3 regions of the Desulfonatronovibrio magnus genome follow, and region 2 is predicted to be linked to each of the others. Evidence: predicted binding sites of a transcription regulator. Region 2 holds the regulator's gene; each other region holds the start of a gene.
What was found. Region 2 encodes sigma-54, which starts transcription at its own class of promoters, with help from an activator protein. Its sites were predicted from a motif close to CTGGCACGGNNNNTGCTT; they were not measured.
Positions count from the first base shown of each region.

Region 1: a site for sigma-54 is predicted at 2,534-2,551, ahead of LZ23_RS24855 (NifB/NifX family molybdenum-iron cluster-binding protein). Genes of this name have one in related genera too.
Region 3: a site for sigma-54 is predicted at 4,279-4,296, ahead of LZ23_RS03675 (phosphocholine cytidylyltransferase family protein). Genes of this name have one in related genera too.

Region 1 is NZ_KN882186.1:30,004-40,162, reverse strand. Features, by position in the region: gene LZ23_RS20635 (AbrB/MazE/SpoVT family DNA-binding domain-containing protein) at 1-188, opposite strand, end outside; gene LZ23_RS20625 (sigma-54 interaction domain-containing protein) at 1,013-2,407, shown strand; gene LZ23_RS24855 (NifB/NifX family molybdenum-iron cluster-binding protein) at 2,611-3,333, shown strand; gene LZ23_RS20615 (NifB/NifX family molybdenum-iron cluster-binding protein) at 3,371-3,724, shown strand; gene LZ23_RS20610 (nucleotide-binding protein) at 3,758-4,624, shown strand; gene LZ23_RS20605 (ATP-binding protein) at 4,617-5,483, shown strand; gene LZ23_RS20600 (NifB/NifX family molybdenum-iron cluster-binding protein) at 5,788-6,174, shown strand; gene LZ23_RS20595 (response regulator transcription factor) at 6,195-6,566, shown strand; gene LZ23_RS20590 (ATP-binding protein) at 6,699-7,853, opposite strand; gene LZ23_RS20585 (cytochrome c) at 8,081-8,395, shown strand; partial or broken gene LZ23_RS23735 (response regulator) at 8,529-8,711, shown strand; gene LZ23_RS20580 (YkvA family protein) at 9,320-9,676, shown strand; gene brxF (BREX-3 system P-loop-containing protein BrxF) at 9,704-10,159, shown strand, end outside.
Region 2 is NZ_JYNP01000005.1:157,224-167,382, forward strand. Features, by position in the region: gene pyrG (CTP synthase) at 11-1,645, shown strand; gene kdsA (3-deoxy-8-phosphooctulonate synthase) at 1,650-2,489, shown strand; gene LZ23_RS00785 (KdsC family phosphatase) at 2,482-3,015, shown strand; gene lptC (LPS export ABC transporter periplasmic protein LptC) at 3,008-3,559, shown strand; gene LZ23_RS00795 (LptA/OstA family protein) at 3,559-4,065, shown strand; gene lptB (LPS export ABC transporter ATP-binding protein) at 4,073-4,795, shown strand; gene rpoN (RNA polymerase factor sigma-54) at 5,410-6,846, shown strand; gene hpf (ribosome hibernation-promoting factor, HPF/YfiA family) at 7,547-8,092, shown strand; gene LZ23_RS00825 (PTS sugar transporter subunit IIA) at 8,096-8,545, shown strand; gene rapZ (RNase adapter RapZ) at 8,521-9,447, shown strand; gene LZ23_RS00835 (PTS sugar transporter subunit IIA) at 9,488-9,910, shown strand; gene LZ23_RS00840 (PTS sugar transporter subunit IIB) at 9,916-10,159, shown strand, end outside.
Region 3 is NZ_JYNP01000029.1:8,155-18,313, forward strand. Features, by position in the region: gene LZ23_RS03655 (hypothetical protein) at 100-549, shown strand; gene LZ23_RS03665 (hypothetical protein) at 1,145-2,050, shown strand; gene LZ23_RS03670 (CDP-glycerol glycerophosphotransferase family protein) at 2,076-3,881, shown strand; gene LZ23_RS03675 (phosphocholine cytidylyltransferase family protein) at 4,334-5,119, shown strand; gene LZ23_RS22270 (glycosyltransferase) at 5,133-7,973, shown strand; gene LZ23_RS03685 (CDP-glycerol glycerophosphotransferase family protein) at 7,978-9,834, shown strand; gene LZ23_RS03690 (glycosyltransferase family A protein) at 9,824-10,159, opposite strand, start outside.

The sequences.
Region 1 (10,159 bases), on a different contig from region 2:
TTGTAGGTATCTTCCCAGGAAAGCTTCTTTTCTTCTTTCTTACGAAGAAGTAGCCCACTCTCTGTTTCTTCTAGTAAAAGAGAATTTGCCAGACCATATTTCTGAATAAGAGCCTTGGGTATACGAATTCCCTTGGAATTTCCAATGGGAACCAATTTAACATCTCTTGTTCGTATTTGATTTTTCATGGGTCCTGCTCCTTAAAGCTATATCTATTTGTGTATACCGTAATTACATTTAACAGCCATGTCAAGCATGAACACACACGAAGGCAAGGCAGGTTCGTTAATGAGGAGGTCATGTTTGAAGACGATCTCCAATTGTCGTCCATTGATCGTGGAGAGTACTGATCTGATTGTATAGCCTCCGGCTAATTTATGGGATAGTCCTTGGCCCTGAATTTTGAAGACTACCTGTCTCCCGGATCTGATGATCCAGGTGTTCATGCTCCGGGGCAGGTATACTACCTATAAGCCAAAATAATCGCTTATGACTCTTAAGGAAAAAATTCAACAAGAGAAGCCTTGGGCGATTCTGGGATGGACCAGAAAACAATGGAAATCACAAAAGATGTGGAAAAGAACTGGAGTTACTGTGGACAAAATGATTCAATAGTTGCAGAGTCTTGATTACCCAATCATATTGAAAAAGTATTTGGGTCAGAGTAATAATCATAATTTTTAGCTTATGATAATCGTGAAGACGACAAAAGAAAGCTTGACAATTCAGGTAGTTTTGGACTTCTGTAAGTGAAATGCACGTAGTCTTGACCCTGCCGATTCATTTGACCCACCTCAAAAAAATCCGGGAGCTGGCATGAATGACTACATCGCCAAGCAGGTTGATATGAAAGAACTGGAGGAAGCACTTTAAAGGACGGTAGAATAAAGGAAACGATTTAGCCACTCCCGAACAGTGTCAATCCGGAGGGGGCAACAATGACAAATGATGTCTTCTCCATTTAAGATCAACAATCCCTTCATCATGGTGAACTGTTACCATAACTTTTCATATGAAAGATAAAAACTATTACTCAGAGCCAGACATTGCTCATGGCTTGCAAAGTGGAACTCAGGCAATCCTGGAGAGTATTTCGGATGGCGTATTCACTGTGGACAGGTCATGGAAGATTACTTCATTCAACAGGGCTGCAGAAGAAATAACCGGAATACTTAGAAAAGAGGCCCTGGGCAGGCAATGCTGCGAAGTGTTTCGGTCCAGCATGTGCGAGACAGGGTGTGCTCTGGAAAAAACAATGGGAACCGGCAGGCCAATAATCAACCGTTCCGGATTTATTATCAATGCCCAGGGCAGCCGTATCCCCATAAGTGTTTCTACTGCTGTGCTCCGTGATGAAAATGGAAAAATTATTGGCGGGGCTGAGACCTTTCGTGACTTAAGTGAGGTGGAAGGCCTCAGAAAGGAGCTGGAAGGCAAATTCAGAATGGGTGATCTTGTAAGCCGAAGTCCGCTCATGGAGGCCATCTTTGAGATTATGCCCGCAGTGGCGGAAAGCCCAAGTACAGTGCTTATTCTTGGAGAAACCGGAACAGGCAAGGAGCTTTTAGCCAGGACTATTCATTCCCTGAGTCCCAGAGCAGATGAGCCTTTTGTGGCTGTGAACTGTGGTGCTCTTCCTGATACTTTGTTAGAGTCGGAGCTTTTTGGATACAAGAGCGGTGCTTTTACGGGTGCTGTCAAGGACAAGCCCGGGCGTTTTTCTCTGGTTGGAAAGGGCACTATTTTTTTAGATGAAATGGGTGAAATCAGTCCGGCCATGCAGGTCCGGCTGCTCAGGGTTCTGCAGGAAAAGACCTTTGAACCTCTTGGGTCTGTCAAACCTGAAAGGCTTGAGGCCAGGATAATTGCTGCAACCAACAGGGACATGGAAAAGCTTGTTGAGGATAAGGTTTTTCGACAGGATTTATATTATAGAATAAATGTGGTCAGGGTGGAAATTCCACCTCTGCGAAAGCGTAAGGAAGATATAGCTCTGCTTGTGGATAACTTCATCCAAAAATTCAACAGAATTCAGAACAGAAAGGTCCCTGGAATGGATGTCCAGGCGTTATCCCTGCTCATGGCACATGACTGGCCTGGGAATATCAGGGAGCTTGAGAACGCAGTTGAAAGGGCGTTTATTCTTTGTGCTGACAGTGAAATCACCATCAAGCATCTGCCACCGGAAATTATCGGTATGGACCGTTTATCAGTCGGGACGGATATAAAAATGGCCAGGCAAAATATTGAAGCCAGGGCAATTTATGACGCCATTGAAAGAAATAACTTTAATCGCCAGGCAGCTGCCAGAGAGCTTGGCATCCATAAAAGCACACTGTTCAGAAAGATCAAAGAATTAAATATTACGCTTCCTGAACAGGATGGTCGCTCCAGACAACAGTCTTGATTGTGAGACCATGCATCGGCATGCAGTCTCTTTTATGAGACCTTATCCCCTTCCTCATATTCCTGCTTCTTAAAAATATCCCTTTAATACCAGGCGTTTGTCTTGATTTAGGCTTCAATGATAATTGTGGCCCGGGTATTGCTTTGTACTGAACAATTCATTCAAACAATAAGTCTGCAACCCTGCCGGAGTACGGGTGTTTAATGAAAGTTGCTTTTTCTACATGGAAAAACAGAATTTCTCCTGTGTTTGATGTTTCGAAAGAAATTTTTCTTGTCCATGCAGGTCCAGGACAGGAAACAATTAAAGAACATAGGATTTTGCCTGATGGCATGGACAGGTGTTTGTGGATAGTTGAACAGGGAGCAAATTTTCTGGTTTGCGGTGCAATATCCAGCCACCTTCAGCTCAGGCTGGAATGGAAAAATGTAAGGATTATTCCTTTTGTGGCTGGAGACATATCAGAGGTGATAGATACCTGGCTGGAAAAGGATTTAAGACTTGAAAGCTTTAATATGCCCGGCTGTTGTTTTAGGATGAACAGTTCAGGCGGGAAAAATATGGAGGTAACCATGAGAGTTAGAAATCAGAGAAACGATTGTCCCAATACACAAAGGCAGAGAAAAGGACAATGCATGGCCCAGGGCCAGGGAGGAGGCAAGGGCCAGAGAGGCGGCCAAGGTCGCGCTCAGGGAATCGGCCAGGGAGGAGGCAAGGGGCAGGGCAGTGGCCAGGGACTGGGTCGTGAACAGTCCGGCAGCAGCGCATCACCTGGAAGTTCAGGTATGGGAAAGTCCAGAGCGGGTGGTTCTGCCGGTGTCTGCACCTGCCCCAAATGCGGTCATCAGGCTCCACATGAAAGAGGCAATCCATGCATGAACATGAAGTGTCCTGAGTGCGGCGAGGTAATGCGGGGAAGAGTATAGCGCATCTTATTACAATGCAGAAAGTCAGGAGATGATAATGACAAAAGTTGCAGTTACCAGTGAAGGCCCAAACATGCAGGATATGGTCGATCCAAGATTTGGGCGTGCCGGAGGGTTTGTAGTGGTTGATCCCGAAACCATGGAGCATGAATATGTTGATAATGGACAGTCTCAGGCCATGGCACACGGCGCTGGAATCCAGGCTGCCCAGACAATTGCTGATTCCGGGGCAAAAGTGCTGCTGACCGGCTTTGTGGGGCCAAAGGCTTTTGAGGCCCTCAAGGCTGTCGGGATCAAGGTAATTCAGAATCTGGACAATATGAGTGTTGAACAGGCTGTCCAAAGATACAAAAGCGGTGATGTTCAGTATGCACAACAGCCAAATAAATAAAAGTCGGTGCAATTACAAAGTGCAGGTGAAAAAGTGTTGATATCTATTGCCAGCGGTAAGGGTGGAACAGGAAAGACTACTGTATCAGCGTCCCTGACCACAGTCTGGGATGGCCCGGTTACAGCGGTTGACCTGGATGTGGAGGAGCCGAATCTTCACTTGTTTCTCAACCCCTGGATAGCTTCAGAAGACAAGGTCTATCTCAATGTCCCGGAAGTTGATGAATCCTTGTGTACGCTCTGCCGTGAGTGCTCCAGTCTGTGTCAGTTTAAAGCCATAAATGTCATGGGCTCAGCCATCCTTACATTTCCAGAAATGTGTCATGGCTGTGGCGGGTGCATGGCAATCTGTCCGGAAAAGGCCATTTCCTGGGGAAGACGGGAGCTTGGCACTTTAAGCACTGGAAAATCAGGATTCAATGACTTTCTCATGGGAAGACTGCGTGTGGGTGAGGCCATGAGTCCTCCCCTGATGCGGGCAGTTAAAGAGAGACTTGTGAAAAATCTGGATCACAGGGGAGGGGATGCAATAATTGACGCACCTCCAGGGGTCAGCTGCCCGGCAGTATGTGCAGTAATGGACACCGACTTTATTCTCCTGGTTACAGAACCTACTCCTTTTGGATTACACGATTTTAAGCTGGCATTAGAAGCCTTTGTCCCGTTTAATAAACCAGTGGCAGCAGTGATTAACCGTTCAGGTCTGGGCGATGCAGGTGTTGAAAGGTTCTGCAGTGAACAGGGCATCCCGGTTCTGGCTCATATTCCTTTTGATAGAGATATAGCAGGAGCATATTCCAGAGGTAAGGTCATTGCTGAACTGAGTCCGGAACTCAGGTCTGTGTTTGTGCAGCTTGCCCGGTCCATTAAAGAGATGGGAGCTGGAGGCAGAGATGCGTGAGATAGTTGTCATAAGCGGAAAAGGTGGAACAGGAAAAACTTCTCTGACCGGGGCATTTGCCCATCTTGCTGAGAATAAGATCATTTGTGATCTGGACGTGGATGCACCGGATTTGCATATCCTTCTGTCTCCGGACATGGCCCGTACTGAAGATTTTTATTCTGGACATGAGGCAGTAATTGATAATTCCAGATGCCAGATGTGTGGAACCTGCCTTGACATGTGTCAGTTCGGAGCAGTGCAGTTTGATGGAGCAAGGTATTTTATTGAAAACCTACGCTGTGAAGGGTGCAAGGTTTGCGTCAGTTTTTGCCCTGAAGAAGCCATTGATTTTCCGGAAAGATATTGCGGGCAATGGTTTGTCAGTTCCACCAGATTTGGAACTATGGTCCACGCCAGGCTTTTTCCAGGAGCTGAAAATTCAGGCCGCCTGGTTACTCTTTTGCGTAATCAGGCCAGGGAAAAGGCCAGGCAGGAAGGCCATGACCTGATTCTTTGTGACGGTGCTCCCGGCATAGGCTGTCCAGTCATAAGCTCCCTGTCCGGGACTAATCTGGCGGTAATTGTTACAGAGCCGACCCTGTCAGGTCTGCATGATTTACAGCGTGTTGCCCAGCTTTGCTCTCATTTTAAAATCAGGGTTGCAGTGATCATCAACAAGTTTGACTTGAACAGCGAACAGAGCAGAGAGATTGAAGGATACTGCAGGGAAAAGGGCTTCAGCCTGGTTGGGAATATTCCTTATGATCCGCAGTTTACAACGGCCATGGTAGATAAAAAAGTTGTTACCGAGGTCAATACAAGCCATATTGCAGGTAAGGTCAGCAGGATCTGGGATCAGATTTTAAAGTTGCTGTAAGAACTCCATCCTGGGGGTATGTTTAAGCCGATAAGTAACCGTACTTCATAAGTGGATCCTGCAAGTAAATATGCCTTAACCATGATAATTAGTTTTCATCCGGAAACGGTTCTTTTTCCTTTTAGCGGCGTCAATCTGCACAATTATTCGTCAACGTACTAAGATACGCCTCCTCATAATTGCTTGATTTCCTTGCTAAAAGAAAAAACTCCTCGTTTCCGGAAAGAAAACCAATAGCTTCAACATCCGGAAAGAAAGACTTTCCGGATGGAAACTAATTAACATCTGAAAGGAGAAAAAGTTTATGGAAAAGAAAAGAATAGCAGTACCTTCAACCAATCCAGGAGGACTGAATTCAGAACTTGGCCAGCACTTTGGCCATTGTGACCTTTACACCATAATTGATGTGGTAAACGGCCGGATATCTTCTGTGGAAACTCTGCCCAATGTGCCGCATGTTCAGGGTGGTTGTATGGCTCCTGTAAATCATCTGGCTGGCAATGGTGTAGAGATCCTCATTGCCGGGGGGATGGGCATGCGTCCCTTGATGGGTTTTAATCAAGTGGGAATAGATGTATTTTTTGGTGGAGACTCCAGGAAAGTGGAAGATGCAGTTAATGCCTTTATGAGCGGGACTCTGGTAAAGTTCACTGCAGAATACACCTGCGGAGGCGGACAGGGACAGCATTGAACAAACAGGAGAAAGTCAATATGAAAATTGTACTGGCAACCAGCAGACCGCGCGAATTTGAAGGATTTGTGGCTGGTCTTGACCTGGAAAGGCATGAGCCCATATTAGCGGGAAGCGCTCAAGAGGTTCTGGATTTTGTTCAAGAGTATAAGCCAGAATTGGTAATAGTGGATGAGAGCCTTGCTCAAACAGATATCTTTGGGCTGATTCGCCATATTCTGAAGCTGGATGCTATGGTCAATACTGCGGTGATTACAGGTATGGATCAGGATGAGTTTCACCAGAAAGGGGAAGGTCTGGGAATTCTTATGTCTTTGCCTCTAAAACCGGGGATGCAGGAAGGCCGGGAGTTAATGTCCAGGCTCAATCAGGCTTTGCATAGCTACTCATAAATTAGAATGTTTTGGGGTGACTTATGGGGTCGGACCTGACCAGGTTATTGAACTGATTGAGTAAATTGTCTCTACAGGGCTAAAAAATTATCTTAGGATACTTTTTTTGGGGCCAAAAACGATGAAAGCTGCCTATATGATATCTCCGTTCCAGAGCTTTGCGCAGAACTGCTCCCAAGGCAAAATCGTGATCCGGCTGTTGATTTTTTCAGGATACCTGTCTCGCGAAACAATGATACTTTTCCCTGGCCTGCACTCCTCCCCAAACAGGTGCAGCCCTTTAGGCAATTTCGATGCAGCGTGCTCTCCAGCCTTGACCTCAATGGCCACATCCGCGTCTCCCAGGATGATATCCACCTCAGATCCGCTGGCTGTCCTCCAGTATGAAACGGGAAAGTCCTTGCGGCTATAGTGCCTGTAAGCCCAGCATTCCTGAAGGATGAACTGTTCAAAGGCCCTGCCGAACTCCCTGGTCTTGGGACTGAGAGAATACCGGTTCAGCAGCGCAGAGACCAGACCAACATCAAAAAAATAAAACTTGGCAGTTTCTATGAGCCGTCGCCTTGAGCTTTTTTTCCAAGGCGGCAAAATTCTGCCGATCAAAGTGTCTTCAAGGATTTGATAGTATTCACGGATGGTCTTCACAGATACGCCCGAGTCTCTGGCAGCGTTGGAATAGTTCAGCAGCATGCCGCTGGTTGCCGCAGCCGACTGCAGGAACCTGGAGAATGCAGGGAGGTTGCGGGTCAATGCTTCAGCCTGAATTTCTTCCTTAAGGTAATCGTGAACATATGCCTGAAGATCCATGCGATAATCCGGGGAAAGGTAGTGAGAAGGCAAAAATCCCGAGACAAGAGCTTTTTCCAGATCAAAGTCCCCAAGCTCACGTGAGACCAGAGGGTAAAGTTCGAAACGCCAGGCCCGTCCACCGAGCAGGTTGACGTTGCCGCGTTTAAGTTTTCTGGCGCTGGAACCGGACAAAAGAAAGCGGTAAAAGCGATTCTCCATGAGCCAGTGAATTTCGTCCATCAAATGAGGGATTTTTTGGACTTCATCGATGACCACGGTCATGGACGACTGGGCTTCCAGGATCCGGCGCAGTCTGAACGGCTCCCTGCTCAGCAGCATGAACAGTTCATAGTCAAGGAGATCAATCCAGTACGCTTCAGAAAACTGTTGTCTGAGCAGCGTGGTCTTTCCGGTCTTGCGAGGTCCCCAGAGAAAGGCGGACCTGTTTTCCGGCAGATCAATGCTCAAAATCCGGGGAATAAAATTATGTTGTGGCATGCAGAACAGCTATGATAATTTGGAGCTCAAGTCAATTCATTTGTGATAAGTTGTCCTGACGTATAATATAATCATTTAAAAGCTTGTAGCAACATATACCAGATTGGCATACATTGTGCGTTCTGAAGCGTAACAACTGACTTTAAACGTACCCAAGTTCATATAACCACGAAAGAAAGGAGACGGGTATGAGACAGCAAACACTCTTGGGCATTGCCGTGGTCGTGATGATCTTATCCTACATTGGCATTGGCATTGCCGTGGCCATGGATGAAGCTGGCAACGCCCGCAAAGGACGCTTCCTGTTCCGCCAGGAATGTCGGCCCTGTCACATGGAAAACCCGGTGGGGGACGTGCCTGCGCACTGCCTTGGGCCGGACTCCAAGACCCAGGCCAACTGGACAGCGGTTTTCGACGCCTGGCAAATCATGCCTTGCGTCGAACACTGGGGTGAGAAGCTTTTGGAACATGATCGCCTGGATATCTATCAGTACCTGTACAACGGGGCCATAGACTCTCCGACACCTGAAAAGTGCGGATAGGTTGGTATTGCTTTGGCAGCACACGGAGGGCGGCATGCTCACCCTCCGCCCGTCGTCTTCATAACTGACATTCATTCGCGTTGGCCCGGCGCGCTAAGGTAGCCAAGGCCTCTGAGACCAGCAACATGTAAGGAAATGCCCTAACGGCCGGCAGGTCCTTGATCAGCTCAAAACCCAAGATTATGATGTAATCCTGATGGATATCCGCATGCCGGTCATGGACGGAGTCGAGGCTGCAAGAATCATCCGCTCATCTTCTGATCCGGGGATCAAAAAGGATATCCCCATAATTGTCCTGACAGTCGGCCTCCTCTAAGCTTCGGGATTGTTCCCAATTGACTTTCCATAAACGCTTAATACTCCCCGCCGTATCAATAGAGTGAAGTGTTCAACGACAATTATAACATCAAAAATTGTTGACCGTCATTATTGTTTGGGTAAGAATGATTACTTTAAACATAAAATGAGAAACATACATTTCATCAACATTTTATGGCTAACCATATTTGCAACCCAGAACACAGACCCCAGTGTTTAAAAGTTAAATGACTTTCGCCATTTTTTGGCTTAAATCATTAGCAAATTACTGTGCCTTTCCAGATGATCACGCACTGATAGACAGCCCTTGCAGGATTCAAAGAGATTGCCCACGGAACACACTGAATATCACGGAATAACTGCTGCTTGTTTCCAGATTTCAACCGTCTCTTTTGAAATGACTGCAGGATCCAGGATCTAATTATTATAGCAGTTCCGCACAGGCTGGATCCCATGATGTCCGGGTGGAGCCTTTATAAAAAGAGCAAAATGTGAAAATGAAATACAAAAATATTTTTTTGAAAAAAAATATAAAAATAAAACGAACACACGTGTTCGCACTGGTCTGATAATGTGCTTTTTAACATTTTCAAAGAGGAGACCGTTATGACCAGACTTACACGTGATGAAAAGGAAAAAGCCCTGAATATGGCAGAGAAAATGGCTGATGACTTTGATGCTGGGAGAGCTCAGGAATTCAGTCAGAAGCATACAGACAAATCATGGTATAATGACTTTAAGCTTTTGTATGCCATGATCACTGATCCAAATTTCAAGATGAGCCCGGCAACCTGGGCGCTTATTGCTGGTGCTTTGGCCTATGTGATTATGCCCATAGACATTATTCCCGATTTTATACCTGTGGTGGGATGGCTGGATGATGCTGCTGTTCTGGCGGCCACCATCGCAAAATTATCCGGTGAGATCAGCAGATTCAAGATCCAGAACCAGCAAGACGTGTAACAGCTCGGCTGACTCGCCAAGGATTTTATGTCTAAATCTCTTTATGACAAATTGATCAGCTCCATTGAGGCTGCAAGTAGCCTGTACTTCAGATTAATAGTTCTTGCAGGTCCAAGCGGTTCAGGTAAAACCAGGGTGCTTCAGGAACTGGCCAAAACCCTTGACACCAAAGTTATAAACATCAATCTTGAAGTTTCCTCAAAGCTGCTTGAGCTGACTCAAAGGCAAAGAGCTATAAAGTTATCTGAAACTCTTGATCAGATTATTTTAAGAGAAAATTCGCCTGTAATAATGGATAATATTGAAATTCTTTTTGATAAAACCTTGAAACAAAACCCTCTTCGCCTGCTCCAGGGCATGTCCAGAAACAAGACAATCCTTACCGCCTGGAATGGACATGCTTCCGGGGATAAACTGGTCTATGCCCAACCTGGCCACCCTGAATACCAGAATTACAGTCTTGAAGGCCTGGTCTGGGTAAGC
Region 2 (10,159 bases):
GATAAGATTTATGAAAACAAAGTTTATTTTTGTTACCGGGGGCGTGCTTTCATCCCTTGGTAAAGGGCTGGCTGCAGCATCCATTGGAGCCTTGCTCAAGGCCAGGGGGCTTAAGGTCAACATTCAGAAATTAGACCCGTACATTAATGTTGATCCAGGTACTATGAATCCATTCCAGCACGGTGAAGTCTATGTGACAGATGATGGCGCAGAAACAGATCTGGATCTTGGACACTATGAAAGATATCTTGATCAGCCCATGGCCCAGATCAACAATTTTACTTCAGGGCGCATCTATCATTCTGTTATTACCAAGGAGCGGCGCGGTGACTACCTTGGAGGCACGGTGCAGGTGATACCACACATAACTGATGAGATAAAAAATGCCATCAAAAGTGTTGCCCAAAACGATGAAGATGTGGCCATCATAGAGATTGGTGGAACCGTTGGCGATATAGAGGGGCTCCCATTTCTGGAAGCCATCAGGCAATTGCGAGGAGAGCTGGGTAAGGATCAGGTGTTGTATATTCACTTGACCCTTGTGCCCTATATGAAGGCTGCTGGGGAACTCAAAACCAAGCCTACCCAGCACAGCGTCAAGGAGCTCAGAAGTATAGGCATTCAGGCAGATATTATACTCTGTCGTTCTGAAGTTGATCTGGATCAGGATATCAAATCCAAAATAGCTTTATTTTGTAATGTTGACCCTGATGCTGTCTTTACGGCCAAGGATGTAAGGAGTATTTACGAGGTTCCCATGGCTTTGTATGAAGAAGGCCTGGATCAGAAAATTGCCATTATGCTTAAGCTTCCAGCTAAAAATCCCAACCTTCAAAGCTGGGAAAACCTGGTTCATCGGCTCCATCATCCAGGCCCCAAGATTAATATTGCCATAGTGGGTAAATATGTTGATTTGCGGGAATCATATAAAAGCCTGCATGAAGCTCTGGTGCATGCAGGTTTAGAAAGTGAAAGGGAAGTAGAACTGAGATATGTTAACTCAGACAGCCTCATACCTGGTGGTAATGTGCAGCAACAGATGAGCGGTCTCCATGGGATTCTGGTGCCCGGAGGATTTGGTTCCCGGGGAATAGAAGGCAAAATAGCAGCCATCAGCTACGCTCGTTCACAAAATATTCCTTTTTTCGGCATTTGCCTTGGTATGCAGTGTGCTGTGATTGAATTTGCAAGAAATGTCCTGGGGCTCAGAGATGCTGACTCTCAGGAGTTTTCGCCTGACACTGAGCACCCGGTGATTTATTTAATGAAGGAGTGGTTTGACTTTAGAAATAATACTGTGCAGAAAAGATGTCAGGAAAGCAACAAGGGCGGAACCATGAGGCTTGGTGCTTACCCCTGCGTCATTACAGAAGGCACCAAGGCTTATGAAGCCTACCAGACCCGGGAGATAATGGAAAGACATCGCCACAGGTATGAATTCAACAAAAAGTATGCGCAGCAATTTGAAGCTGAGGGTATGATTTTCAGTGGTCTTTCCCCGGATAAGAGCCTGGTGGAAATTGTTGAATTAGAAAATCACCCCTGGTTTCTGGGGTGTCAGTTTCATCCGGAATTCAAATCCAACCCAATGCGTGCTCATCCTCTGTTTAGAGAGTTTGTCAGAGCGGCAGGGCTTGCAGGATAGAATTGTGCAAACAGATCCAAAAAATACCGATTGCTCTGTTTCAACCCACGGCAGGCAGAGCGGGAATCAATTATTTTTTATCCTTGGACCTTGTGTTTTAGAAGGGGCTGATTTTGCCTCAGATATTGCTCATAAAATCTTAGAGGTGGCCCAGGAGCTGAAAATTCAGGTTTTTTTTAAAAGCTCATTTGACAAGGCCAACCGTACTTCTGCAGAAAGTTTTCGTGGTCCGGGCTTAGGACAGGGGTTGGAATGGCTGCAGCGGGTTAAAGAAATGACCGGCCTGCCTGTCCTGACGGACATTCATCATCCAGAGCAGGCTGCATCAATTGCAGAAGTGGCGGATGTTATCCAGATTCCGGCTTTTCTCTGCAGGCAGACTGATCTTTTACTGGCAGCTGCTGATACCGGGAGAATCGTTAATATTAAAAAGGGACAGTTTCTTGCTCCCTGGGATATGCATCAGGCTGTCTCCAAAATCAGACAGCGCAGCAGCAGCGCCAGAATATGGATTACTGAAAGAGGCACTTCTTTTGGCTACAACAACCTTGTGGTTGACTTCCGGTCTTTGCCTGTTATGAAGGAGTTGGGGCATCCGGTAATTTTTGATGCTACGCATTCTGTGCAGCTTCCCGGAGGGAAGGGCACGTCTTCGGGGGGGCAGCGGGAATTTGTGCCTTTGATGGCCAGGGCGGCAGTGGCTGCCGGAGCTGACGGCATTTTCATGGAAGTTCACCCAGACCCTGAAAGGGCATTGTGTGACGGACCAAATTCATGGCCTCTGGACCAGCTCAAACCCCTTGTACAAACTCTTCTGAAAATCAGGAAGGCTGTTAATGAATGATGCTCTCAAACTTGCTTTTTCCCGGATTAGAATGCTGATCCTTGACGTTGACGGAGTCATGACAGATGGTGGGTTGTATTACGACAGCCAGGGCCGTATCATGAAGAGATTTAATGTTCAGGATGGCCTGGGAATAAAGGCAGCCCAGGCAGCAGGGCTTGAAATAGCAGTTATAACCGGACTTTCATCCGCGGCTGTTGAGTCCAGAGTAACTGAGCTGGGCATCACTCACTATTTTCACGGTCATATAAATAAAGTGCCCCTCTTAAAGAGGCTTGCCGAAGATTCCGGGTATGGTCTTGATGAAATGGCCTATCTCGGGGATGACTGGGTGGACGCCGGACCCATGCTCAAGGTAGGCGTGCCCATGGCAGTGGCCAATGCGCAACCGGAGATCAAGAATATTGCCCGCATGGTAACTGAAAAGTCTGGCGGATATGGTGCTGTGCGTGAGGCAATTATGCTGATTCTGGAGGCTCGTGGACTGAGAGAGGAGCAATGGCAGAAGTGGCAGTTTGATGATTAAAAAATTTGCTCCATTATTTTTCAGTGCGGCTGTTTTATCTTTTCTGTTCATTACCTTCTGGCATACAAGCCCTGGACCGGGTTTAACCGACCTGAATGTTGAAATGGAAGTAGATATGAATATCCGTGATTTTACTATGACCAAGGGCAGGGATGGCCGCCAGACATGGAAAGTGATTTCTGACAATGCAGGCTTTGTGCGTGAGGATGATCTTTTTGTCCTTTATAATCCAGTCATTACCTATTACACTGAAGAAGACTCTGCTCCTGTAGTGATCACAGCTTCCCATGGCCAGGCTTTGCAAACAGAAAATATGGTGCATTTATGGCCTGATGTCAGAGCGGATTATGGTGGTTTGATAATTGAGTCCGGCAGAGCGTCATACATGGGAGAGGAGGATTTTATTCTTCTCCGTGAAGGCGTGACTTTTGTGGGCAATGGAATGGCCCTCAACAGCCCGGAAGCCAGATTTTATTTAAATGAGGACAGATTAGAGGCCCTTGGGGGTGTAAAAACCCTGCTTCAAAACAGGACAGTGAATTGATGAAAATCCTGACAATTATTTTTTGTTCGTTATTGTGGGCGTTTGCTCCTGCTCTTGCTGAAAACAGGCTTCAGGATCAGATTACAGATATTACGTCTGACAAGATGACTTATACCGGACACGATAATATTGTAATCTTTTCCGGCAATGTTCATGTTATCAGGGCAGAGCTTGAGCTTTGGTCTGATCAGCTGCATGTACATATAAAGCCGCAGAATGCAGAGCAGGATGAGGCTGATCAGCAGGATAAAATTGAAAAAATAATTGCCAGGGGCAATGTGCGCATCAAGAGCATGAACAGAGAGGGTAAAGGTGAGTTGCTCACATATAATCCTGACACTGGCCAGGCAACCTTAGAAGGAAACCCAGTCCTTATGGAGGACAAGAATCGGGTTGAGGGTGAGATTGTTCTTATCAACATGCTGGAAAATACTTCCGAGGTCCTGGGCGGACCCGATAGAAGAGTCAGAGTAATTTTTTATTCAGAAAGCGAGCAGCAGGAATAAACCAGGGGTGAACAGCTTTAAAGCCATTGACGTTTATAAGCGATACGGTAAAAAGCTTGTGGTCAAGGGTATATCCTTAGATATCAGGCAGGGAGAGGTGGCTGGGCTGCTTGGGCCCAACGGTGCCGGCAAGACCACGACCTTTTACATGCTGGTGGGCATTATAACGCCAACCAAAGGTGGCGTATCTCTCGACAAGCAGGATATTACCGGGTTGTCGCTGCCCAGTAGAGCTGGTCTGGGCATCAGTTATCTGCCCCAGGAAAGTTCAATTTTCAAAAATCTGACAGTTTTTGAAAATCTGATGCTTATCCTGGAATATACACATAAAAGCAAAAAGCACAGACTGCAAAAAGCTGATCAGCTTATGGATGAGCTTGGCATATCCAAGCTGGCTCACCAGAAAGCATCCTTTCTGTCCGGGGGGGAGCGCAGACGTCTGGAGATTGCCAGAGCCCTGATCAAGGATCCGAGATTTATACTGCTTGACGAGCCTTTTGCCGGTATTGATCCTATTGCTGTGGATGATATTCAGAAAATCATTCTCAAGCTCAGGGAAAAAGAAATAGGAGTGCTGATATCAGATCATAACGTGCGGGAAACCCTGCGGATCTGTGATAGAGCCTCCATTGTATATGACGGACAAGTTATACTCGATGGGACGCCTCAGGAGATTATCAATGACACCAGGGCAAGGGCAGTCTACCTTGGTGAATCTTTTTGCTTGTAAGTTTGTCATGTTTTCCCGTATGGTAAGCTGATTCGCTGCTTTCAGGCATTTTTCAAATCCTTTGAAAATGTAACAGTTTAGGATTTTTTTTTTTTGTATCTGTTTAGCGCTTTGGATGTGGCAAGGCTTCCTGCCCGGAGGCATACAGCCCGGTGGGGGGCTGGCTCTTCCAGGACCCACTTGTCCCAAAAATGAGTCATTTTGAGCACAAATTGATGCTCAAGTGGGTCCTGGAGTGCCTGTCCCCTGCTTTCCTTAAAAGCGCTAAACAGATACCCTTTTTATAAGAAAGCAGTGGGCAGGCACCCAGTCCCTGTTTTTTGTTGATATATAAAATCAGACTGTAACTATTCACCATGCTGAGAGGTGAGCCTGCATCCTGATTTGTTTTCTTTTGCTGCAAACTCCCAGCATTAGCCCGTAAGTCAAAACCATTAATTGTTTCAAACAATCCAGAGGTTTTCCCTGTTCATGGTTTTGACTAACGGGCTCAGGGCTGGTCAAACAAACTGCAATGGCCAAAACAAATCAGGATGCAGGCTTTATCTGAAAGTAGAGTAATGTGGTGTGAACAGATACCTAATTATGGATAACAGACTTAACGGAATAATACTATGTCCCTGGAACTGAGACAGAATCTTAAACTGACCCAGCAGCTGGTGATGACTCCCCAACTGCAGCAGGCCATTAAATTGTTGCAGATGTCCAGGCTGGAGCTTCTTGAGGTGGTCCAGCAGGAACTTCTTGAAAATCCGCTTCTTGAAGAGCTGCAGCCTGCCGCTGATGAGGATCGCGAAAGAGAGGCCCGTGACAGAAAAGAAGTAAAAGAAAAGTTGACAGCCGAAGAAAAGGAAATGATCAACAATGCTGACTGGGAAGATTATCTCGGACATTTTTCAAGCACATCAAAACAGGCTGGTTCCAGGGAGTGGGAAGTTCCCGAGGAGATGCAGAGTTTTGAAGCCAGGTATTCTTCCAAGCCATCCTTGGAAGGTCATCTTACCTGGCAGCTTTATCTGCAGAATTTGACTGCAGAAGAAATCAGGATAGGCGAAGAGATTATTGGAAACATCGATTCAAAGGGTTACCTGAAGACCGATACAGCTGAACTGGCCCAGTCGCTGAATCTGACAGAAGACAAGGTTGAATCAGTTTTGAGCAAGGTTCAGAATTTTGACCCTGTGGGCATTGCCTCCAGAACGTTGCGCGAGTGCCTGTTGACTCAACTCAGGGCCCTTAATGAAACAGGACCAATTATAACTGAGCTGGTCACGGAACACCTTGAAGATATTGAAAAAAATCGTTTTGTTCCTCTTCTAAAGAAGTTTAAGATAAGCAAGGACTACCTCAAGGAATGTATAGAAATTTTGCAAAGCCTTGATCCTTACCCGGGGGCAAGCTACGGAAGTGAGGACATTGTCTATGTTAGCCCGGATATCTATGTTTACAAGTATGAAGAGGATTTTGCCATCGTGCTCAATGAAGATGGAATTCCCCCCATTCAACTGAGCACACTTTATCAGGATTCGCTGGAAAAAACCGATAAGAATAAAAAGGATAACGAGTACATTCAGGAAAAAACCCGTTCTGCCATATGGCTGATGAAAAGCCTGCATCAGAGACAACGAACATTGTACAAGGTAATGGAGAGCATCCTCAAGTTTCAAAGAGAGTTTTTTGAACTTGGCGTTGCCAGGCTCAAGCCGCTTATTTTGCGTGAAGTGGCAGAAGATATTAATATGCACGAGTCAACAGTCAGTCGGATTACCACCAATAAATTTGTCTCAACGCCCTTTGGTGTTTTTGAGCTCAAGTTTTTTTTCAACAGCTCTTTAAGCATGGACAGTGGTGGTGTGGTAGGGTCTGAAAGTGTCAAAGCGGCCATAAAAAAGATGGTCGCCGAAGAAGACCCCAAAAAACCTTTAAGTGACGACGTGATTGCCAATGCGTTAAAAGAACAGCTTGAGGTCAATATTGCCAGGAGAACTGTGGCCAAGTACAGGGCTGCATTGAAGATACCTTCGTCCTCCAAAAGAAAAAAATTTTTCTGATCATTTACTGATATATGTGAATTGAGACGGAGTTCACCTTTTTCTAATGCGGGCTTTGCCCGCAACACAAAAAAAGATTTTTGTAACAGTTTAGCCATTTGCATGTGGCACGTGGACTGGCTCTCCCAGCCCTTGTTTTATTAAGTCTGTGTTTTACATCAACAAAAAACAAGGGTTGGGGTGCCTGTCCCCTGCTTTCCTTAGAAAAGGGCTAAACTATTACAGATTTTTTAACCGCCCGTTCGCCCCTGTTGAATGGCTGAGCCTACACTTTGTGTATTCAACTGGGTAAAAAGACTCACTCAAGACGCCCAGTTAAACCCTGCTGCGCAGGAACGCTTTCAGCGATGTTTAACCGGGCAGGCAAAGGGCGCAAAGGAAAAAAAGATGTTTTTTCATTTGCCGGGGAACCCAGTTAAACCCGTCTGCGACGGAGACTACGTCTGCTTAACAAGGCAGGCGGCAAATTAATAGGCAGCCTTTTTGAGAACCGATGCCTGGTTTTTAAAAAAATGTCTTCTTTATTGTCTTTAACTGGACTTTTCAGGCTGAAGGCGGAATATTCAGGAATCTGGACATTCCTGCTCAAGTGGGGCCCGGAGTGCCTGCCCCCTGCCTCCATACAAAAGGCTGAACGATTACCAAATCATAATAACTGATACAACCAATACACAACTTGATATCTCAAAGGAGGATCAGCATGCAGATCAAATTCAACTTCAAAAACTTTGAGCCTTCTGAACATCTCAAAAAGTATGCTCAGGAGAGATATGAAAAGCTTTCAAAATATCTTAATGAAAACGATGCTGCAGAACTTCAGGTTAATCTGGAGGTGGAAAAATTTCGTCACATAGCTGAGGTCATTCTAACTGGCAAGGACATGCATATATCAGCTACAGAAGAAACTGAGGACATGTATTCAACGGTGGATTTAAGTCTGGACAAGGTGGAAGCCCAGCTTAGAAAACAGCGGGAAAAAGTAAAGGACAAAAAGAAAAAAGCCAGGGAAAAACAGGTCAGGATGGACATCATCAATTTCGGGCCTGTTGACAGTGGTAAACGCGAGCCAAGAATTGTGGCCACTGACCATTATGAACCCAAGCCTATGGATCTCGAAGAGGCTGCCATGCAGTTGGAAAGCTTAAATTATGATTTTCTTGTATTTCTCAATGCTGAAACTGAACGTATCAATGTCGTCTATAGAAGAAAGAATGGAGACTTCGGGTTTATTGATCCGGGCATGTAACTTATGAACCTTACTGAGTATTTAGATAAAGACCAGATTATTGCCGACCTGGCTTCAGCAACCAAAACCGAAGTTCTGGCTGAGCTTATCAGCCCCTTAACGGCAGCTTACCCCTTTCTGGATAAGCAGAAGATTTTTGAGGTTTTGCTGTTTCGAGAAAATCTTGGTACCACCGGTATTGGAGATGCAGTAGCCATACCCCATGGAAAGCTTGACAACCTGGACAAAGTGCTTCTTGTGGTGGGCAGAAGTTTGCAAGGGGTTGATTTTGCTTCCCTTGATCACAAGCTGGTCAATATTTTTTTTCTGGTACTTGCTCCGGAGAAAAGTGCAGGCAAGCACCTGAAGATACTTGCCTATATTTCCAGGCTTCTTCAGGATCAGTCTTTTAAGGAGTCATTTATGAGTGCCTCAGACAGGGATGATTTATGGAATCTGATAACCAGACGTTGAGATCTCAGACAGCAGAATCAGCGGGTAGTGGTTGCTACCCGCTGATTATTGTCACAGGGCTTTCCGGTGCAGGCAAAAGTACAGCTCTTAATGTGTTTGAGGATCTGGGTTTTTTTACTGTTGACGGCTTGCCCGTCAGTCTTGTGCCTTCTGTTCTGAACCTTTTTGCCGGTGAGAACCCTAAAAACTATCGTGGTCTGGCCCTGGGCATGGATTTGCGGCAGCCTGATTTTGCTGAGGAATGGATAAAGGTCAGGGAGCGGCTTTCAGGTGTAAATTTATGTACGCAGATAATTTTCCTTGAAGCCTCGGAGGATATTCTGGTGCGCAGATATGCCACCACGAGGCGCCCCCATCCCTTAGAATCAGGCAGTTACGGCCTTGATCAGGCTTTGGAGATGGAAAAGGCAATTCTAAATGCCATTCGCGGTGATGCCCATCTTGTGGTGGATACTTCCGGATTTTCAATTCATGATCTCAGAAGAACTATTCAGGAAAAATGGGAGTACTTTGATCAATCCTTTGCAGGTATGCGCATTCACTTGATTTCTTTTGGATTCAAATACGGGGTACCTTCTGAAGCAGACATGGTCTTTGACCTCAGGTTTTTACCCAATCCCTATTTTGATACTGACCTCCGGCCCTTGTCCGGAAAGGACAAGGTCATAGCCGATTATGTTCTAAGTCAAGGTGCTGGTGCACGATTTATATTGAGAACTACAGACTACCTGTCCTTTCTCGTACCCATGTTTGTGGATGAAGGCCGCTATCGTCTGACCATGGCCTTCGGATGCACCGGAGGACGTCACAGGTCGGTTGCAGTAGTCGAACGGATAGCAGCTTTTTTAAAAGATCAGGGGTACCTGATTTCAACAGAACATCGACACTTTAATCTGGGATGAACGCGACAGTTCAGATAATGGTCTGAACGCAGGGTTATATATGATTGGAATTATTGTTGTTACTCATGGGGATTTCGGCCAGAGTCTCTTGAACGCGGCTTCCATGATCATGGGAGATGATGACAATTGTCATTTTCTGGGAGTGGATGTCACCCGTCCAATGAATGAAATCATTGAAGAGCTCAAGTCCAGGGTGGCTGAGATGGATCAGGGGCAAGGCGTTTTGATTCTGACAGATATGTTTGGTGGGACTCCCACTAACATAAGTCTTTCCCTTTTAAATCCCGGCAGTATTGAAGTCATAACCGGGGTCAACCTGCCAATGCTTTTAAAGGCTCTCGGCGGCAGGACAAAGAAAATTGAAGATCTGGCTCAGGAAATAAAAGGTGCAGGCAAGCAGGGCATTCTCGTTGCAGGAGAAGTGCTGAAACGAAAAATTCCTGACACGCAGAAAAAGGCATAAAATTTATGTTCTGGGTAAGAGTTGATAATCGCCTGATTCATGGTCAGGTTATTGAAACCTGGCTTCCTTTTGCAGGCAGCAAGAACCTGCTGGTTGTCAACGATGAACTGGCCTCGGATGTTATCAGACAGGAAATCATGGGACTGGCTGTGCCAAGTGGCATTGAAATTTTTTTCAGTCCTGTTAATGAGTGTGTAGAGGTGGTGCGTAAAAAGTTTAAAAACAGGCTTTCATCTGTTTTTGTGCTTT
Region 3 (10,159 bases), on a different contig from region 2:
CAAAACAGCACAAGAATTGACATAATCAAAAAAATATTAATTGGGCTTAAGCCCCAAACAGTCCTCGATATTGGTTCCAACCTGGGCGTTTTATCTATATTGGCAGCTCAGACCGGGGCAGAAGTATTAGCAGTAGGTGAGGATGAATGTTTTTCTTGTATGTGTTACGAAAATCTGAAACTCTATGATGGGCTCAAAGCAAAAACAGTTTTGGCATCAGCTGAGTACCTTCCTGGAAATATGCCAGATTTAGTTTTAGCAATTGATCTGACGCACATTTTATTTTTTATAGGCTGTTACAGGCTGGAAATTATCGCAAAGTTGTTAGCAAATCGTACAAGCAATGCTTTACTTACAGAATTTAAGCCTAATGGTATGGATGAATGTATCCCAAAAACCGGATCTTTACAAAAAAACTATAACATAGATCTTTTTCTAACTGAGTTATCGAAATTTTTCAAAACAGTGAGGCCCATACCCCCACCTGGACAAGAAAACGCAGAAGAAAGCATTATTATATTAGCAAAAAACAAAAGAATATCTGGATAGTAACAGTTTAGCCATTTGCATGTGGCACGGCTTCCTGCCCGGAGGCATACAGCCCGGAGGGGGACTGGCTCTCCCAGCCCTTGTTTTATTGAGTCTGTGTTTTACATCAACAAAAAACAAGGGCAGAGGTGCCTGTCCCATGCTTTCCTTAGAAAAAAACTAAACTATTACTCTGGATAAATTGCTAAACTTTCATCAATTTTGAGCCTTCAGTATGTTCGGGAGCATTACCCGTTTCTGAAAAGTCAACTGGGGACAGTCCCGAAGCCAGAGAAAATCTCCGAGTCAAGCTGTAAAAAATCGGGCTTATACCCCGAAACAGCTATGACATACAACTCGGATTTAAAGTATCTGCAGGGAGCATTACGCGTTTCTGACAACCAGATAGGGGACAGTCCCGAAGCCAGGGACAGTCCCCGTGCCAAGCCATGATAAACCGCTTTTAACCCCAAAAAAGCCTGTGACAAACACATCAATTTTTTCAGTTGTCAGAAACGCGTAATGCTCCCGATTTAAAGTTTTTTGAAACGGGTAATGCCCCCCTTTTATAAACCTTAGCACCAGGCAGGCTGCCTGTTGTGGTGAATAGTTACATATGAAAAACACTGACTGCATTATCAACGTATGCCAGAAGCCCTTTCAGACTGCCCTCACCCTTTACAGTCTGTTGAAGCATTCTGGCAAGCACATTGACAAAATTTACTTCATAGAAGAAAATGTTCAGCGTGCCGGGTACGTGCCTGTTGACCACAGTCTGGTCATGTCAGAGCTTGAAGACAGAATTGTTTATTTCCAGCCCAAGCATTTTTTTTACAGATCTACAATCAATACCAGCTATCTCAAGGACCAGCAATATAGACACTCCATCCGATACCAGTATGGCTGGGAAAAATCTGACAAAAAATTCATTTTCCTGACTCATAACGACTGCTATTACAAAGGCGACGTAATAGGTCTGCTGCTTGAATCTATAGGGAATAATATTGCGGCGGGTGAAGTCGGCCAGTGCTGGAACTGCCCTGCTCGTCAATTAAGCAAGTGCCAACCTGAAAATTACCAGGATTATAGACCAAGTCTGGATGAACTGAAGCAAATCTATGCTGCAAAAGGAATAAAAAAACGTCCCTATGATGTGCCCAGATTTGGTCATGAATTCCGTGAAAAGCCATGGCCGCTGCCTGAATGCAGGGTCAGTGAATGGGCAGCACTTATTAACCTGAAGAAAGCCAGAAAAATAACCATCCCCTATGGCAGGGCCTTTCCTCTTGGGGCTTTCAGGTTGGCCGGAGCAAACATTCTGGATACTGGTGTAGCCTGGTTCAGAGACATTTCACATATGGGATTTAAGTGTGTCCATGTTAATCTGCGAGATCATTTCCAGCATTTTAAGGGACATAAAGCACTGGACAACGAAGATATATATACTCAGAAAGAAGAAAAGGCATTAAAGATTCTTGGCAAAGAATTCAATATTATCGTACATAACGGTCTAAATTCATAATTATATCTATAGCCCACCAAACAATATGAATATCCTCTTTGTAAGTCATGATTTCTTGCAGACTCCACAATCCTGCAACGCACAATTTATTGAAAAAATTGCAGAAAAAATAAATAAAAAATCTGGATTCAAAGTTGATATTCTCTGTTTGCCTCCAAGCTCAACGGCTGTCAATATTGCCGATAAAAAAAAATCGTCCGCACTGAACATCTTAACAATCAACAGCAAACCCAGATTATTCACTTTTGATGCTGTACGCTCAAAACATGTGTCACATGAAGTTGAAAAAATTTTCATCAAAAACAGTTATGACATCCTCCATATTTTTACTGTAGGAGAATTAACCGTCGCCCCAGTAGAATCAGCCAAAGAGCATGGGTTAAAAATATTTTTTACTCTTTGCGATTTCTGGTTTCTGTGTGAAGAAAATTATGACTTGGCTTCTGATGATTCAGAATGCACAGGTCCGGAAAGTAATGAAAAGTGCGTTCACTGCTTCTTAAATAAATACATACCTGATCACAAAAAAAATAAACTACTGTTTCCAGTCAGGGATCACAAAAAAAGTCGAACCGGCTATCTGAAAAAAATATTTAAAATAGCAGATAACATTGATTCCTTAACATCAGGAGTAAAAAAAACATATGAAAAATTTGGGGTAAAAAATCTCAACATTTCTTTAGACAACTTTGAGTACGATATAGACAGAATTACTGATCATTATATTCACAAATACAATAATATCTCATCTGCAAAAAAACATAGAAAAACAAACCCGCAAAACAAAAAAAGGATTCTTTTTTATTGTTTTGATAAAATGCACATCCCGATTCTGAGTCCCATATATTCAAAAATGAAGAATAAATATCCGAACCATCAATTCGGGTTTGCAGCAATGCCCAAATATAAACATTTTTCCGCAGGCTTTGAAGAAAGCGATCTGAGACTTTTAAAGACCTTTAAGGAATATGTTACTTTTCACCCCCAGAAATTTTTCCCCGACGTAACTATCCTTCCAGACTCTTATTACCCGCACGGATGCGGCAAAATGGTTCATGTAGGACACGGCGTGCTCAGCAAGGGCATATACTATACTGATTCAGCCAGGGCTAAACAGGAAGAAAACGCAGACATGGTGTGCGTACCCGGTGCATATCACCAGCAGATGCTTGAAAGCATAATCAGCAGCCCTGTAATGGCTACAGGAATGCCTAAGCTGGACAATCTTTTTAATGGCAGAATCAACAAGAAAGCAGTATGCAGGCTTTACAATCTACCCGAAAGTTACACATATATATTATACGCGCCCACCTATAACCAGGAACTGACATCTCTTGATTATCTACTGGAAAACATGGACCAGGTTTTAATGACCGATCAGACGATGCTGCTTATAAAACTGCACTCCAGATGCAAGCCAGGACACAGATTAGCGGCTCAAAAACTGGTGCACAAAGATCCTCGAATAGTATTTATATCTGGACAAAATATTACAGAATTCCTGGCCTTAGCAGATGTAATGGTTTCTGATGTTTCTTCAGCAATGATGGAGTTTGCAGCCTTAGACAAGCCCTTGGTGCTCTTCAACAATCCGGCCTGGAAGGACTACGAACACTTTAACCCCAAAGATATTGATTTTGCCTGGAGGGACATAGGATTACAGATAACCCGTTCTGACCAGTTAAAAGATGCTGTTCAGGAATGCTTGCAATACCCTGAAAAACTTTCTGGAATCAGGACCAGGTATACTGACCAGCTTTTTGCCAACAAATACAATGGAGATGCCTCGGACAACATTGCCAGACTTGTGAGCGGACTTGCTGAATCATAGGGGGTGACAAAAAATTGTAATGTGAACAGGTTCCGGGAGGTTAGCCTCGTTGGAATAAATAACATCTAAGACCATCCTTACGAAATACAGCAGGCGTCCACTTCTACAAAGAATAAGGATTCGACTGCAAAAACCTGTTTTTGCAGTCGCAGGTGTCAGGAGACAGTGGTCAGGAGTCAGTAAAAACAAAGAGTTATGAAGATACTTTTTGCCGAGTCGCCTCATTTTTTGACTTTTTGCAGGGAAATCAATAAGGCTTCTATGCAATTCTTAAAATTTAGCCTGCCTGTTGCAAACAGCCAACCGAAACCACGCAACAATTATTTTTACCACGTAAGGCATGATTGATCCCTCAAAAAATTACCTGAAGCCTGATCATAGTTTTAACCAACCCACCATGGCACTCTTATTGCTTATATTTAGGTAAAAAATCAAAAAGCAGGAGCAGACCCATGAAAGCAGTAATCCTTGCCGCAGGTGTAGGCAGTCGATTAGGTCGACCATTCCCCAAATGCCTGACTCAAATGCCTGGTGGAGAGCCCATCCTGGGCAGACAGATCAGAATTTTCAGGGAAGCGGGTATTTCAGAAATAATTGTGGTAGTAGGTTTCAAAAAAACCCTTATCATGGAGCAATACCCGGAAGCTCTCTACAAATATAACCCATTTTATTACATTACAAACACATCAAAGAGCCTTTTATGCGCCCTTGAAAATGTTTACGAAGACGTTGTCTGGGTTAATGGAGATGTGGTCTTTGATCCCCAGGTTGTTAGAGATGTTGTTGGCTCTCCATATAATACTGTGGCTGTAGACCGCAAAAAATGCGGTCAGGAGGAAGTAAAATATACTGAAAACGAACAGGGTTTCATTGACAGCATATCCAAAGAAGTCAAAAATCCCTTAGGCGAGGCAGTCGGGGTGAACAAGATTCAAAAAAATGACATACAGAAATTCATACGGGCTTTGAAACATTGTCATGATGATGACTATTTTGAAAAGGGTATGGAGCTGGCCATGTCTGAAGGCATCAGGTTTAAGGCTCTGGATATTTCTAATTACAGATGCATTGAAGTTGACTTTGAAGATGATCTCATACAGGCCAAAAACATGTTTAATCAATCTGAGAAAGGAACTGAACCAATATTAACCTTGCGTAAAAAAAACATTAAAATTTCTCAAAACGGCCTTCCACTGGAACTGATAGAAGCCAAAAACATAAAAAGAGCCTGCTCCTGAAATCTTGATGAATATGAATCAGACAAAAATCCTTTTTTTTGTAGAAAGAAACCTGCACCTGCCATATCTTGAGCCTGTACATGATTATTTTCAGACAAACTATCCGGAAATCAATCTTGCATTCAGTGCTCCACCTTACAGGTCCTCAACCACGGATCTGCCCGGCTGTGGTTTAGATGAATCAACCATCCAAAGGCTGGCTGGCAAATCCAAATTTATAAAAGATCCTGCTGGATTTGGTCCTGATGCAACCTTGGTCTCGGACATCAATGCTGCCATATATTTACGGGGTTGCGGTCGGATTATAAATGTGGGCCATGGAATGATCAGCAAAGGGTGTTTCTATACTCATCGTCCAATTATAAGACGTGAAAATCTGGCAGATCTGATTTGCGTTCCCGGTCCAATTCATAAAAAAAAATTAAGAAAAAATGTATTCATCCCCATTGAAACCACAGGATTTATAAAATCTGACAAACTTTTCGGGCTAAACGCCCTGAATAGATCCCAGTTCTGTCAGGAATATAACATTGACCCCAAAAAAAACATCATCCTGTTTGCACCTACCTATAACCCGGAACTGTCTGCTATTCCTGTAGTCCAGGAAAAGATCTTTGAACTAACAGGAAATGATAACCATTTGATTATCAAGCTGCACGGCATGACAGATGTAAATTGGGCCAATTATTATAAAACTGAGACCAAAAACAATCCGTTTTGTACTTTTATTGAAGACCAGGATTTGACACCTTGCCTCACAGCCTCTGACCTCCTCATAAGTGACGTTTCTTCTGCCTTTGTTGAATTTATGCTTTTAGACAAGCCTATTGTACTGGTAGAAAATCCCCTTAGAAAAAATTTTATCCATTATGATCCAGAAGATATCGAATACGACGCAAGAAAAGCCTGCGTTGTAGTTAAGGACTTTCAATCCCTGAAAAATTCGATCCACAAAGAATTGAAAAATCCTGACAGACTTTCAGAGTTGAGAAGAAAATGCAGCCGTGAACTTTGTTATGGGCAAGATGGATATTCTGTAAAAAGAACTACTCAGGCTGTTATTGACAACCTGAAAACAGCTTATCCGGTAAAATTTTCAGTTGTTGTTATCTGGGATCATATGCCAGAGAAAAAAGAACTTTTACTGTTCTGGGAAAACTTCAGCGCCTCGACTAAAGGATTTGACTTAGAAGTAATCATGGCCGGACCAAAGCCTGAACTTCCATCACTTACAAGACTATCTTCCAGGTGGATTGAATGCAAGCATCCTGACGCTGAAGTGTTTAACATTGCCGTTAATAAAGCAGAACATGAGCATATAGCTCTGATCAAGCCTAACACAGCCTTGCCACCTGGATGGCTTAAATTCTTATACAACCATTTTAAATGGAACGACAATGTCTTTATTGTACAGGCAATGCATCCAGAAAATGGATACAAGGCTGTAATGGATAAGTTTTTTGATGAAAAAAAGCACCTTCCTTATTCAGAAAAATCATTCATGCTTAATCGGTTTCTCATAGGTTCCAGTATATTAAACAAAAAAATTGACTCTCCATGCATGATGTTCAGTAAAAAAAACTATACCACAATGAATCTTGTGGCAACTAAAAACATATCTATTGATTCATATTTACAAAAATTGTCTGAAGTACAAAGTAAATCCGGAATCAATCCTTTAATGGCCCTTGATGTGTTTGCTTATCCTTATCAAACAATAAAAGACTCCCCAAGGTATCTCCGGAGAAATTCAATTTACGCTAAACCAAAAATGTCAACAAGCTTGATTATACCTGTACATAACAACCTTAAGCTCACCAGACAATGTGTTGATTCCATTCTTAAACATACAGACCTGAAACATTCTGAAATTATTATTATTGACAATGGATCCACTGATGGATCATCTTCTTACCTGACAAGCCTTCATACTCAAGGGCAAATTAAGCTGATCAAAAATCTGACAAACAAGGGTTTTGCCAAAGCTTGTAACCAGGGTGCAAAAGCAGCCCAAAATGAACTATTGTTATTTTTAAATAATGATACCATTGTTACTGAAGACTGGTTGCATAACCTTAATACATGCCTGAAGCGACACCCAAAATGTGCTGCTGTCAGCCCAAAGCTATTATACCCGGATAACACTGTCCAACATGCAGGAGTTGTCTTTACCCGCAAAAAAACAATATGGCATATATATAAAGGCTTACACTCAAATCATCCCGCAGTTAATAAAGAAAGGTCATTTCAGGCCATAACCGCAGCATGCATGTTGACTTACCAACACCTTTTTTTTGAGGTTGGCATGTTTGATGAACGCTTTATAAACGGTTTTGAAGACATTGACCTTTGCCTGAAGTATGCTCAGGCAGGATATAGTTGTTTTTATTGCCCAAAATCTGTTGTTTATCATTTAGAAAGCAAAACTCCTGGCAGGTTCGAAAGAACAAAGGATAACGAGAATTTATTGTTCAGACTATGGTCAAATAAAGTCTCGTGCGATGAACATTTATACTATAATGAAGATCTGATCAACACTGATTATCATACTTGCAAATCAGGTGAAAAAAGCTTTATAATGTATGACCACAACGATAATCATTACTGGAATACCGCCAAAAAACTATGCACAAATACTGAATACAATGAAGCTGAAATGATGTTTCACAAAGCATTACAGTTCAATCCATTTGATGTCAGAAATTTTCAAATTATGGATGACCTGGCTGAATTATACATCAAGATGAATAAGATTATGCTGGCAGAAAAATGTCTTTCTGACCTTGTCAAAGTTGCCCCTTCAGTGGAAAGAGAACAAAAACTGTCTGTTATTCGAAAAAATAAAGAACGGTGAAATTGTGAGTTATATTCCAGACCTGAAGCAAGAGTACGATATATTGTTTTATGCAGAAAGAAGCCTCCACCTCCCTTACCTGGAGCCCATTCACGACTTCCTGCAAACAACTTACCCTCATCTTAAGTTGATATTCTCCTCTCCACCTTATGCTCCTACTAGTGAAGATCAATCAGGAGTTGGATTATGCAAAAGCGATGTTCAAAAGCTTAATCACAAGGGTATGTTTTGCCACGAAACTTCACAAATACAGGCAAAAATTGCAGTCGTTGCTGATGTTTGCCACTTGAGAATACCCCACATCAATCGAGTAGTAAACGTAGGACATGGATTAATATGTAAAGGGCTGTACTATTGCAGAAGCAATGTCACAAAACGTGAAAACCTTTCAGAGCTGCTATGTGTACCCGGACCGTGGCACAAGAGAAGGCTTGAAGATAATGTATTCATTCCCATTGAAGTAACCGGGTACATTAAATCCGACATGCTCTTTGGTCCAGATGCTGTAGATAAGAGCAAATTCTGTATGGACATGAACATAGACCCGGAAAAAAAAATTATTCTCTTTGCGCCAACTTTTAATGAAGAGCTTTCAGCCATTCCTGTGATCAAGGATAAAATATCTGAACTGACTGGACCGGACCGCATTGTGATGGTTAAGCTTCACCATATGACAGACCCGCATTGGGTTCAGATGTACCAGAATATGGCCAGGGAGCACCCTGATATAATTTATTTAGATGGCACTGATTACAGCGGAATGATGCATGCAGCAGATGTTATGGTCAGTGATGTTTCATCCATGTTCATTGAATTCATGTTCTTAAACAAACCAGTGGTTCTGTATAAAAATCCAAAGCTCGAAGAATATCCAGCTTTTAACCCCAATAATATTGAATACAGAATTAGAGATGCAGTTCAAGAGGCAGATACATTCAGTCAACTGCAGCACGAAGTGCAAAAAGCTCTGGATAATCCTAATATGCTCAGCAATAAACGCAAGATGTATATTGAAGAACTTGATTATGGGCAGGATGGGCAGAGCGCAAAGAGAGCAGGAGAAGCAATCTATTCAAGGATTGATCAAAAAAAATATATCCCAAGACAACAACAAAGCTATTCAATCTTTCTTCTACTTGATGAAAGTCATGATAGTAGCATTGTGCAAGCTACTCTTGAGGAAATCTCAAATAAATCAAGTCAACATTCCATTGAAATTTTTCCAGTTAGTGAAAATGACTTAGATATTTTTTCCTTGGAAAATTCAAAATACTCCATTATGGCTAATGGTTGTAAGACAGTAAAATTTAAGCAATCTCTTGCCATGGCAAGAGGAAGCATGGCTGTCTTTCTTTATCCAGGCTGGCACTTTCCCGACAACTGGCTCAAGTGGCTGAACAATCATTTTTTATGGAACCAGGGCACAGGACTGGTTAAGGCTGTCCAGGATATAAACCTAATCCGCTCTACATTTGAAAACACTATTTCTGACACAAAGCTCCCTGTCCTCTGCAAGTCAATGTCCGTTGCCATTCTAAATCTGTGCATTGGCAAGGCAGAAGTCAATGACGGACTCCCCTCATCCTGCGCTATGATTCCACTGCCTGTCCTGAGGGCAAGCGTTGAGGCTGTTCCAGAAATTTACAATGGGGAAATACTTAAGAACTTAGATATATTTGTTACTAATATGGGGCTCACAAGCCTCACTGCCTTAGACACTTTAATTTACCCAATAGACCAGCTATTTTTTATATGGGATAAACAAGCATTGATGGAAGCTGTTACTATACTTAAAAATGAAGGATTGATGGAAGAGGCTGTAAAGTTGATGAAAGAAAATATTCTACGTTTCAGTGAATAACCTGCGACTTTTTACCACTGTCAAAAAGCTGCTTTTGCCTGAAATTAATACCCTTTTTGTCAAGGCCCTGTCCCGAGTCATAAATACCGACAATATCTGTAACCACTTCAACAGTCTTTGCCCTTCTGTAGTATTTCAGCATATTCAGGTAATCTGCTTCATAGCCACCACTACTCTTCCAGCCTCCACATCTGTCCACCACCAGTTCTCTGGAAAGACACAGACATAAAGGATCAATATTTCCCTGCCTGACCAGTGACCTGCCAGGAACATCTTGAGGTAGATATTCACAAGCAAAAGCCCTGCTGACATCAATCCTGGCAAT